3 regions of the Pseudoalteromonas sp. NZS71 genome follow, and region 3 is predicted to be linked to each of the others. Evidence: predicted binding sites of a transcription regulator. Region 3 holds the regulator's gene; each other region holds the start of a gene.
What was found. Region 3 encodes ArgR, which controls arginine synthesis, uptake and breakdown. Its sites were predicted from a motif close to ANTGAATANNTATTCANT; they were not measured.
Positions count from the first base shown of each region.

Region 1: a site for ArgR is predicted at 1,738-1,755, ahead of I6E85_RS06175 (aspartate aminotransferase family protein). Genes of this name have one in related genera too.
Region 2: a site for ArgR is predicted at 1,422-1,439, ahead of I6E85_RS00345 (arginase family protein). Genes of this name have one in related genera too.

Region 1 is NZ_JADYWS010000007.1:40,071-43,361, reverse strand. It holds gene I6E85_RS06185 (aminodeoxychorismate/anthranilate synthase component II) at 1-407, shown strand, start outside; gene I6E85_RS06180 (HDOD domain-containing protein) at 451-1,611, shown strand; gene I6E85_RS06175 (aspartate aminotransferase family protein) at 1,991-3,196, shown strand; gene astA (arginine N-succinyltransferase) at 3,282-3,291, shown strand, end outside.
Region 2 is NZ_JADYWS010000001.1:81,712-85,002, reverse strand. It holds gene cdd (cytidine deaminase) at 1-203, shown strand, start outside; gene udp (uridine phosphorylase) at 272-1,027, opposite strand; gene I6E85_RS00345 (arginase family protein) at 1,482-2,591, shown strand; gene I6E85_RS00340 (transporter substrate-binding domain-containing protein) at 2,721-3,291, shown strand, end outside.
Region 3 is NZ_JADYWS010000004.1:161,632-164,922, forward strand. It holds gene I6E85_RS04070 (ABC transporter ATP-binding protein) at 1-940, shown strand, start outside; gene I6E85_RS04075 (Dyp-type peroxidase) at 989-1,888, shown strand; gene argR (transcriptional regulator ArgR) at 1,896-2,363, opposite strand; gene mdh (malate dehydrogenase) at 2,589-3,291, shown strand, end outside.

The DNA of each region.
Region 1 (3,291 bases), on a different contig from region 3:
CGGGTATTTCGTTAAATGTTGTTGAGCAACTAAAAGGGCAATATCCTATTTTAGGGATTTGCTTGGGGCATCAAACTATCGCGCAAGCTTTAGGGGGAAATGTAATACGTGCTAAAAAAGTAATGCACGGTAAAACATCACCCATAGTTCACACTAATAAAGGGGTGTTTAAAGGCTTAGCTAACCCGTTAACAGTATGTCGTTATCATTCTTTAGTGGTTAAAGAGCAAACTCTACCTAAAGAACTTGAAGTAACCGCATGGAGTCAGACTGAGCAAGGCGAGTTTGACGAAATTATGGGGTTACTTCATAAAGAACTAGCAATCGAAGGTGTGCAGTTTCACCCCGAAGCTATTCTAACTGATCAAGGCTTAGAACTGCTTGATAACTTTTTAACTCGCTTCTAATGTTATAATACACAGAGCATTTAATACTTTATTAATGGATGTCATGACTGAACTTGTAGCCCAGCAGCGTACTGCCAAAATACTAAGCCAACGGGCTCATGACTTATTGCTTGGGCACAGCTTTGCGCATCAGCAAATTGGTTTCATCCATACATTAGATATAGATTACGGCGAACCCATGAAGCAACGCACTTTGCTTCAGGTTGAAGTGGCCGCACAGAATAAACGCCAGCAAAGCAGTACTGCACATCATAAGTACCGCGCTCAAGCGAGTGAGCAACTACACAAAACAATTGAAACAGCTATATATAAGCAGCTCGAAGATATAGATGGTGTAATTCACAGTACTATAGGCATTGAAGATGGCATTGCCAATATACTCGATATATTAGCTGTAAAGTCGGCATCAGTAGGGCGCTTAGAACCATTGGTAAATGATATAGGCTGGTTGGGTAGAGAATTAGTAACGCTTGTTAATTTACCTTACTATCGTAATCAGCGTAGTAAAAACACGTCTGTGAAAGTAGATAAACCATCGCTTGCCCTTCGTTATATTGGCCTTGATAACTTACAGCTAGTGATTCCTACATTTGCTGCCCGTCATTGGATGCCACATAGCACCGAACCATTTTCATTATTAAAACGCCGGCTACGCGACAGCGCGATGGCAAACGCGATTGCAGCGCAAAAAATTGCACAAATTAATAATGTGAATGACGTACATGCATTTACCCTTGGAATGCTTTTAGATGTAGGACGAATTGCATTAGTGCGCTTGTACTTAAAAACGTTTGAGAAAGTATGGCAACGCAAAGTGCAGTTAGCCCGAAATGAAAACCAAAAAGATTTACACACCGCATTATTAGAGCTACAGCCCGACCCGCTATTTTTAACCACTCTACTTAGCAATAAGTCGATAGAAGTAAGCGCCAAAGTAATAGACAAAATGGCTTTTAAATATTTACCGTTTAAAGGTGTAATGCAGCAGCTAGTAAATGGGGTAGATAAAGGCGATACATTACTGCCATTAACAGAAGTAATGCTAAAGGCACGGTGCTACTCTCAATATCTTAATTTAAAAGAGCATCAACTTATTGAGCCTGATGAAACTCTAAGCTGGTTTTCGTACTTTAAGTTCACTAAAACGGAACTAAAAACCCTCCAATCGAGTAATTTTACCAATTTAGCTATTCAAATTGACTAAAAATCTGAATTTTTTGTTAATTTTTTTGCGACTAACCATTCATTCTCACTCTATTGTTATATTGCATATTTGCCGATTAAAGCGTGCTTGCCTCTGCGCTCATGCGGTTAGTTGTCTAAAACCAAGTATGAATGGCTATGCAAATAGTTATTCACTATCTATGAAATAATATCTTTAGCCCTTTATTTTCAAGGGATACATGAAAGTTTTTAACGAGACAGATATAAGTAATTCTGAAATAATGTGCGTCTGAAAATTGAACCACAAAGCAATTTTGCGCAATTATCAGGTTACTGATCTTGCCTATAAAGTTGGTTACAAATATTAACCAAACACCTATTTTGATGTTTTGTGTTGCTCACAATTAAGAGGAAATAAAATGACAGTCAATCGCGAATTATTTGATCACGTAATGGTTCCTAACTACGCACCTTCAAGCGTAATTCCTGTTCGAGGCGAAGGTTCTCGCGTATGGGATCAAGAAGGTCGAGAGTTTATCGACTTTGCTGGTGGTATTGCAGTTAACTGTCTTGGCCATTGCCACCCTGCATTAGTAGGCGCATTAAAAGAGCAAGGCGAAAAAATCTGGCATCTATCAAATGTAATGACCAATGAGCCGGCACTTCGCCTAGCTAAAAAAATGGTTGATGCTACATTTGCTGAAAAAGTTTATTTTGCCAACTCAGGCGCAGAAGCAAACGAAGCAGCGCTTAAGTTAGCGCGTCGTTTTGCACTTGATAAGTTTGGCGCAGAAAAATCACAAATCATCGCGTTCAACAAAGGTTTCCACGGTCGTACATTCTTTACCGTAACTGTTGGTGGCCAAGCTGCATATTCAGATGGTTTTGGTCCTAAGCCTGGCGACATTGTACATTGTGATTACAACGACCTAGCTGCTTTTGAAGCGCTTATCAGCGATAAAACATGTGCCGTAATGATGGAACCTCTACAAGGTGAAGGCGGTATTGTTTCACCAACTGACGAGTTTGCTCAAGGCGTTCGCGATTTATGTACTAAACATAGCGCACTGCTTATTTTTGATGAAGTTCAAACAGGTGTTGGCCGTACTGGCGATTTATACGCATACCAAGGCTTAAACATAGTACCTGATATTTTAACTTCAGCTAAAGCACTTGGCGGCGGTTTCCCTATTGGCGCTATGATCACAACAACTGAAATTGCACAGCATCTTAAAGTAGGTACTCATGGTTCTACTTATGGCGGCAACCCGCTTGCGTGTGCTGTTGCAGAAGCTGCATTTGATACAGTAAATACCCCAGAAGTACTTGCTGGCGTAAAAGCTAAAGCAGCATTATTTAATGAACTACTTACTGCGGTTAACGACAAATACAACGTATTTAGCGAAATCCGTGGCCAAGGTTTATTAATTGGTGCAGTAGTGAACGAGCAATATAAAGGTCGTGCAAAAGAGTTTTTAGTGGCAGGGACTGAGCAAGGCCTTATGTCATTAGTTGCTGGTGCAGATGTAATACGTTTCACTCCATCTTTAGTAATTCCTGAAGCGGACATTCGCGAAGGTATGGCACGCTTTGAAAAAGCAGTAGCAAGCGTAGTAAACGCATAAGCGACTTAAGCCAACCAATTAAGGGCAAGCACTGCTTGCCCTGCAATTCCTATTTACCGTTATTTATAAGGGAGCAAGCGGACTCATGATGATCC
Region 2 (3,291 bases), on a different contig from region 3:
CATACAGCCCAAGCTTGTCGCCACTACAAAGTGCACTTAGCCAATTATTTATCGCAGGGCTTAGCTTTAACGAAAGTACAGTAAAATCAATTACACTTTTAGAAACCGCAGGCCATGAAAACCAAGCGGGTGTAGCACGTGCTGTACTTGCAAGTTTTAAAAATCTACCGGCAATAGAAGTAATTAGCGCTCAGCTAAAATAACCTCTTAAAAACAATAAAGCACAGCCAGAGCTGTGCTTTATAATTTTATCTATTGAGTTTACTTGGTATTAATCAAGTAATACTTTAGCCGCTTCTAATACTACCGCTACAGATTTACGCTCAATTTCACCATGGTCAACATTTGGTATTTCTTGGCGAGTACGATTAACAAGTACGCCTGCTACACATGCTGCTTGTAAGCCAAGGGCTGCACACATAGTAAATAATGTTGCTGATTCCATTTCGTAGTTCATCACGCCCAGTTTTTGCCACTCTTCGCAGCTACCTTGTAGTGATTTAGGAACGTAACCAGAATGCGTATCGTAACGCTCTTGTCCTGGATAAAATGTATCGCTTGATGCAGTAATACCAATATGAAAATCGATATTTAAGTTTTTACATGCTTGTACCATAGCTTGTGTTGCATAAAAGTCAGACACAGCAGGGTAGCTAAGAGGAGCAAAATGCTGGCTTGCACCGTCTAAACGTACAGACGCTTGGCTAATTAAAATTTCACCTTCGTTGATATGTGGCTGAATCGCACCTGTTGTACCAATACGTAAAAATTTACGCACGCCAAGTTGTGCTAATTCTTCTACTGCAATCGACGTAGATGGACCACCAATACCCGTAGAACAAACAACCACCGAATGGCCGTTTAGTTGACCTAAGTAAACATGAAACTCACGAGTTTGAGCAAGGCAGGTTGGGTTGTCTAGGAATTGTGAAATGCGTGCAGCACGATCTGGATCGCCCGGTACAATCGCAAGTTTTGCACCTTTAAGATCGTCAATACATAGTCCTAAGTGAAATACCTTTTCCATAGCTAAGCCTTTTTATAATAAATTGTGTCAATCTAGCATCATTGCTAGAAACGTTTATCAAGTACAGGACGATTGTCCGTTTTATCTTAACTCCTCCAATTAAGTCTTAATAATTTTAAGAACTAATTTGATTTATTCATCAACTATGAATATTCAATCAAGTGCTTATACAAGTAGCCTTGTTGTGCTGTTGACATGTTCAAGCAGACATAATAAGTATCAACCAAGCGCGTAACTACAATTAAATAGTTTATGGTAAATGTTCATTAATATTAAATTAATTCAATGGCTTAAATTTTTATTAAGCACGTAAAAGATAACGTGTTTATTTATATTAGGTTCAGACTTATTTAGCAAAGTGGAATTTATTTGAAGTTTAGGCACTTTTGGTGATTTTGCATAACTAATCAAAAGTAATTAGCTACGTACAGAATAAAAATCGAAGGAGTTTATTATGAGCACACAATTTGAAGCATTTAAAAACAAAGTTGAGCACTGTTTGTGCGCACCGGGTGATGGCGTATACACAGTAAATACTGCAAAGGAGCGCAAAGCCGCACTGCGTAATAAACTTTATGGACAAACTGAAAACGTTGATAATTTGTGGCGCGAGTCTTTAAATGAATTACCAAATTCTCCACATAAAGCCGTTATGTTAGGTATTAGCTCAGACTGTGGCGGTGGTATTTTACGCGGTGCAAACTGGGGGCCACTGTTTGTGCGCTCAGCTTTAATTGATCAGCAACCGCAGTGTCACTCGTTTGATTTAGGCGATGTACGTGTAATCCCACATTTACTTCATGATAAATACCTAAATGATGCAACCATTTCTAATTGCCAAAAAGCCCTATACGGTAATGAAGATAACGACTACTACGTAAGTCCGTTATCAATCACAGAGGATGTATGCGACAGTTTTTACGCAACATTTAAAGATAAAGGGATATTTGGTATTGGTGGCGATCACTCAATTAGTTACCCACTTACCAAAGCCTACTTAAAAGCAAAACGTGAGCAAGGTAAGCGTACCGCTATTATTCACTTTGACGCGCATACCGATTTACTTGTTGAGCGCCTAGGCATAGATTTATGTTTTGGCTCGTGGTGTACGCATATTTTAGAGTTTTTACCGGCACCACATCATTTAATACAATTTGGTATACGCTCAAGTGGCAAGCCTAAAGCGCACTGGGAAAGTACCTTTGGCGTTAAGCAACATTGGGCACATGAAATCATTGAGTGCGGCGCAGCAGCGGTTGCTGCCGACGCTATTGCACAATTAAAAGCTGATAACGTTGATGAAGTATACGTAAGCTTTGATATTGATGCGCTTGATGCAGAGTTTGCATCTGCCACAGGTACGCCAGAACATAATGGTTTAACACCACAGCATGCGCTTGATATTTTATCAGCCATTGCGGATGAGTTTCCGATTACGGGTGCGGATATGATGGAAATAGCGCCATTTACCGACAGCTCTTTAGTGGGCCAATCAAGCTCTGAAACGACACTTAGAGAAGGCGCTAAAATTTCAGCCTTTTTAATTAGTGCGATGAACAAGTAAGCTGTATGCGCTATAAATACTAGCACTATCAGCGTATAAGTGTGCATTACATGACTAAAAACTAGCAGTTCATAAAGCCTCAGCTATATTTATTAAATACTTATAATGAGTTAGTTGAGGCCTTGCTGAATGAAATTATTGATCTTTTTATTGTTCATTAGCTGTATTAAAGTTGATGCAACTGAAATCACAATAGTAACGGAAGTATTTCCGGACTTTCAGTATCTCAATGAAGATAATAAACTCGTTGGCCGTTCTGTCGATAAAGTTCATAAAGCGCTAGAAGGCACTGGTATAAAATACACTATGTTGGCGCATAGTTGGGCCATATCTTACAATGCAGCGCTACGCGATAAAAATACCTGTATATTTTCAATTGTTCGACTACCTAATAGAGAAAGTAAGTTTAACTGGGTAGGTGAACTGGAAAGCTTTGATTCTGCTATTTATGGTCTAAAGTCCAGAGGTATAAAGTTAAATACTCTCAATGATGCTAAAAAATATAAAATAGCAGTACTGCGTGATAACTTTAGTCATCACTATTTGCTTGAGAGGGGCTTTAGTGAGAACAAGCATTTATTACTCATCGATAGCCTAGATAAAATAGATAAACTCATAAGCACTCGGCACGATATTCTTGATTTTGTTGTTCTTAGCAAAAAGCAATTTAGCTATCGAATAAAAACTGAGCCTAGGCTTG
Region 3 (3,291 bases):
GAGTGGGTGCGGCAAAACGACCACGTTAAAAGCGATTGCAGGTTTAATTGAAGCTAAGCAAGGGTCTATTTTTATAGACGGTAAATTAGTGAGTGATGAGCAATCGTTTGTCTCGCCTGAGCACCGTAACATCGGCATGATGTTTCAAGATTATGCATTGTTTCCGCATTTAACGGTAGCAAATAATATCGCATTCGGGCTTAGTAAAATGAGTAAAGCTCAAAAGCAGCAACGCGTTGATGAAATGCTTAAGCTGGTACATTTAATTGGCTGTGCCGACAGGTTCCCGCATCAGTTATCGGGTGGTCAACAGCAGCGTGTAGCTATTGCTCGTGCATTAGCTTATAAGCCTAGTTTATTGCTACTTGATGAGCCCTTTTCAAATATCGACACACAAGTACGCTTTGAATTAATTGCCGATATACGTCGAATTATTAAGGCAACTCAAGTGTCTGCTGTGTTTGTTACACATTCAAAAGAAGAGGCGTTTGCGTTTTCAGATACACTTGCCATTATGCATCGCGGTAAAATTGAGCAACAAGGCACGCCCGAGCAGCTTTTTGCAGCTCCATGTTCAAAGGAGGTTGCAGAGTTTCTGGGTCAAGGCATATACTTGAGCGCAGAAGTATTAACAGCAACTGAATACAAAACACCATTTGGTTTAGTCGAATCTTATATTGAGAGTAAGCAAAACGTAAGCGTAGGGCTTATATATGTGCGCCCTCATCAAATAGAATTAGTGGCAGATAACCAAAGTGACAAACTCAGCAAGCGAGCTACAATCATAAGTCGTCGCTTTATTGGTTCGGCGTATGTTTATTCACTTGTTATTGATAAACAAGAAATTGAAGTTGCTGCACAATATGGCCAGTCATTTGAAAATAATGAACAGGCTATAATAAAAATAAAACCTCACACGGTGAATTTTTTCGAATCGTAATTAATTTGTTATTCGCTGTGTTTTTATCTGTAAAACTAAGGAATAACAATGGCGCAAGCGCAATCAGGGATTTGTGCTGAAGCAAACTTACACGGTTTGCACTTATTTTTTAATGTGTTTGATGGTCAAGATGAATCACTTCGCGCAAAGTTAAAACAAGTAAGCGCTATTGAAGAAGAATTTAGCGATCAATTTTCAGAATCAATGCTCTCTTGTATGGTTGCTATTGGTGCGCAATATTGGCCGCATATCCTCCCTGAATACATCCCAAGCGAATTACAGAGCTTTCCTAATATAAACCATAGCGATCATCAAATGAGCGTACAACCGTGCGATTTATTTGTGCAAATTCGCTCTGACCGTGAAGACGTTAACCATTTATTTGCGCTGCAAATTTTAAAACTATTTGCTCCCGATGTTGAGCTGGTGGAGCAAATTCGTAATTTTCGCTTTTTAGATGGTCGTGATTTTAATGGTTTTATTTATGGTGGCGACACCGCACATGGAAGAAAAAAGCGCGCTACGGCTTTAATTAGTAACCCTGGCAATTTTGAAGATCAGGGGAGTTATATTCATGTACAGCGCTATAAGCATGATTTAACTATGTGGCAGCACTTATCATTGAGCGAGCAAGAACAAATAATGGGGCGTACGCGCCTTGATAACACGCTAATTACCCCCGCGATCGAAACCAGCCATGCTTCGCGAAGTGAGCTAAAAGACGAAGACGGACAACCGCTATTATTAAATCAGAGCATGCCTTATGGCGATGTGTATGAGCAGGGAATGTTATCAATTACATGCTCTTGTACGGGCACCGCATTTGAAAAAGTACTTAATAGTCGTTTAGGGGAAGGGGATTGTTACGACCACTGGCTTGATTTTACTCAAGCCGATATGGGTTCTGCTTTCTTTGCGCCTTCAGTCGGGTTTTTAAAACAAATTTAGTTTGCTATTAAACCGTATCAAATAAAATGCGAACACGTTCAAGTGTTACATCTATTTCAGATATTTTAGCAGGAGCGATAAAAATAGTATCGTCGCCTGCAATTGTTCCTAGTACGCCATCTGCTTTACCTAATGAATCTAATAAACGAGCGATAAGCTGAGCGGCGCCTGGACTGGTACGAATAATGATCATCATTTCGTTGTGCATAATGTCGATTACTAATTGGCGTAATGGGCTTTTAGCCGTAGGTACACCCATTTCAGCAGGTAAGCAGTAAACCATTTCTTGTTTGGCGTTACGTGTGCGTACAGCACCAAATTTACTTAACATGCGCGATACTTTACTTTGGCTTATATTGTCAAAGCCTTGATCTTTTAATGCATCAACTATTTCGCCTTGAGAGCCAAAATTTTCTTCTTTTAATAGTGATTTAAATGCTTTTACCAGTGCTTCTTGTTTATCTTGTGGTTGCATAGTCTTTATTCGTTTTTGTTATTTATGCCGCAAATTCTACACAAAAATGAATAATTATGCAGCAGTTGTTTAGTTAACTTGTCAGTTTGATGCGTTAAATCACAAAAGTTTACGACTATGGTCGAAAATATACTTGAAATAGACAGGATAAATTTGTTTTTAGTCGCTAATTTCATTATCTTAAGAGCCACAAATGTTTCCTACCTCAAATTACGGAGAATTCCAATGAAAGTTGCTGTATTAGGTGCTGCAGGCGGTATCGGCCAAGCGTTGTCTTTATTATTAAAAACAGGCTTACCAGCTGGCTCTGAATTATCACTTTATGATGTTGCACCAGTAGTACCAGGTGTTGCGGTTGACCTTTCTCACATCCCAACAGATGTTAAAGTAGCAGGCTTTGGCGCAGACGAATTAAACAAAGCGCTTGAAGGCTCTGACATCGTTCTTATCCCAGCGGGTATGCCACGTAAACCAGGTATGGATCGTGCTGATTTATTTAATGTAAATGCTGGTATCATCAAAACTTTAGCAGAAGGCATTGTTGCTAGCTGTCCTAAAGCGTTAGTAGGTATTATTACTAACCCAGTAAATGGCACAGTTCCAATCGTTGCTGAAGTATTCAAAAAAGCAGGTACTTACGACGCTAAACGCGTATTCGGTATTACTACGCTTGACGTTATTCGTTCAGAAGCATTTGTTGCTGAACTTAAAGGCGTAGACGTAGCAACTGTGAAAGTACCAGTAATTGGTGGTCACTCAGGCACAACTATTCTTCCTCTACTTTCTCAAGTTGAAGGTGTTTCTTTCACTGATGAAGAAGTTGCTGCACTTACTCCACGTATCCAAAATGCGGGTACTGAAGTTGTAAATGCTAAAGCAGGCGGTGGTTCAGCTACGCTATCTATGGGTGCTGCTGCAGCTCGTTTTT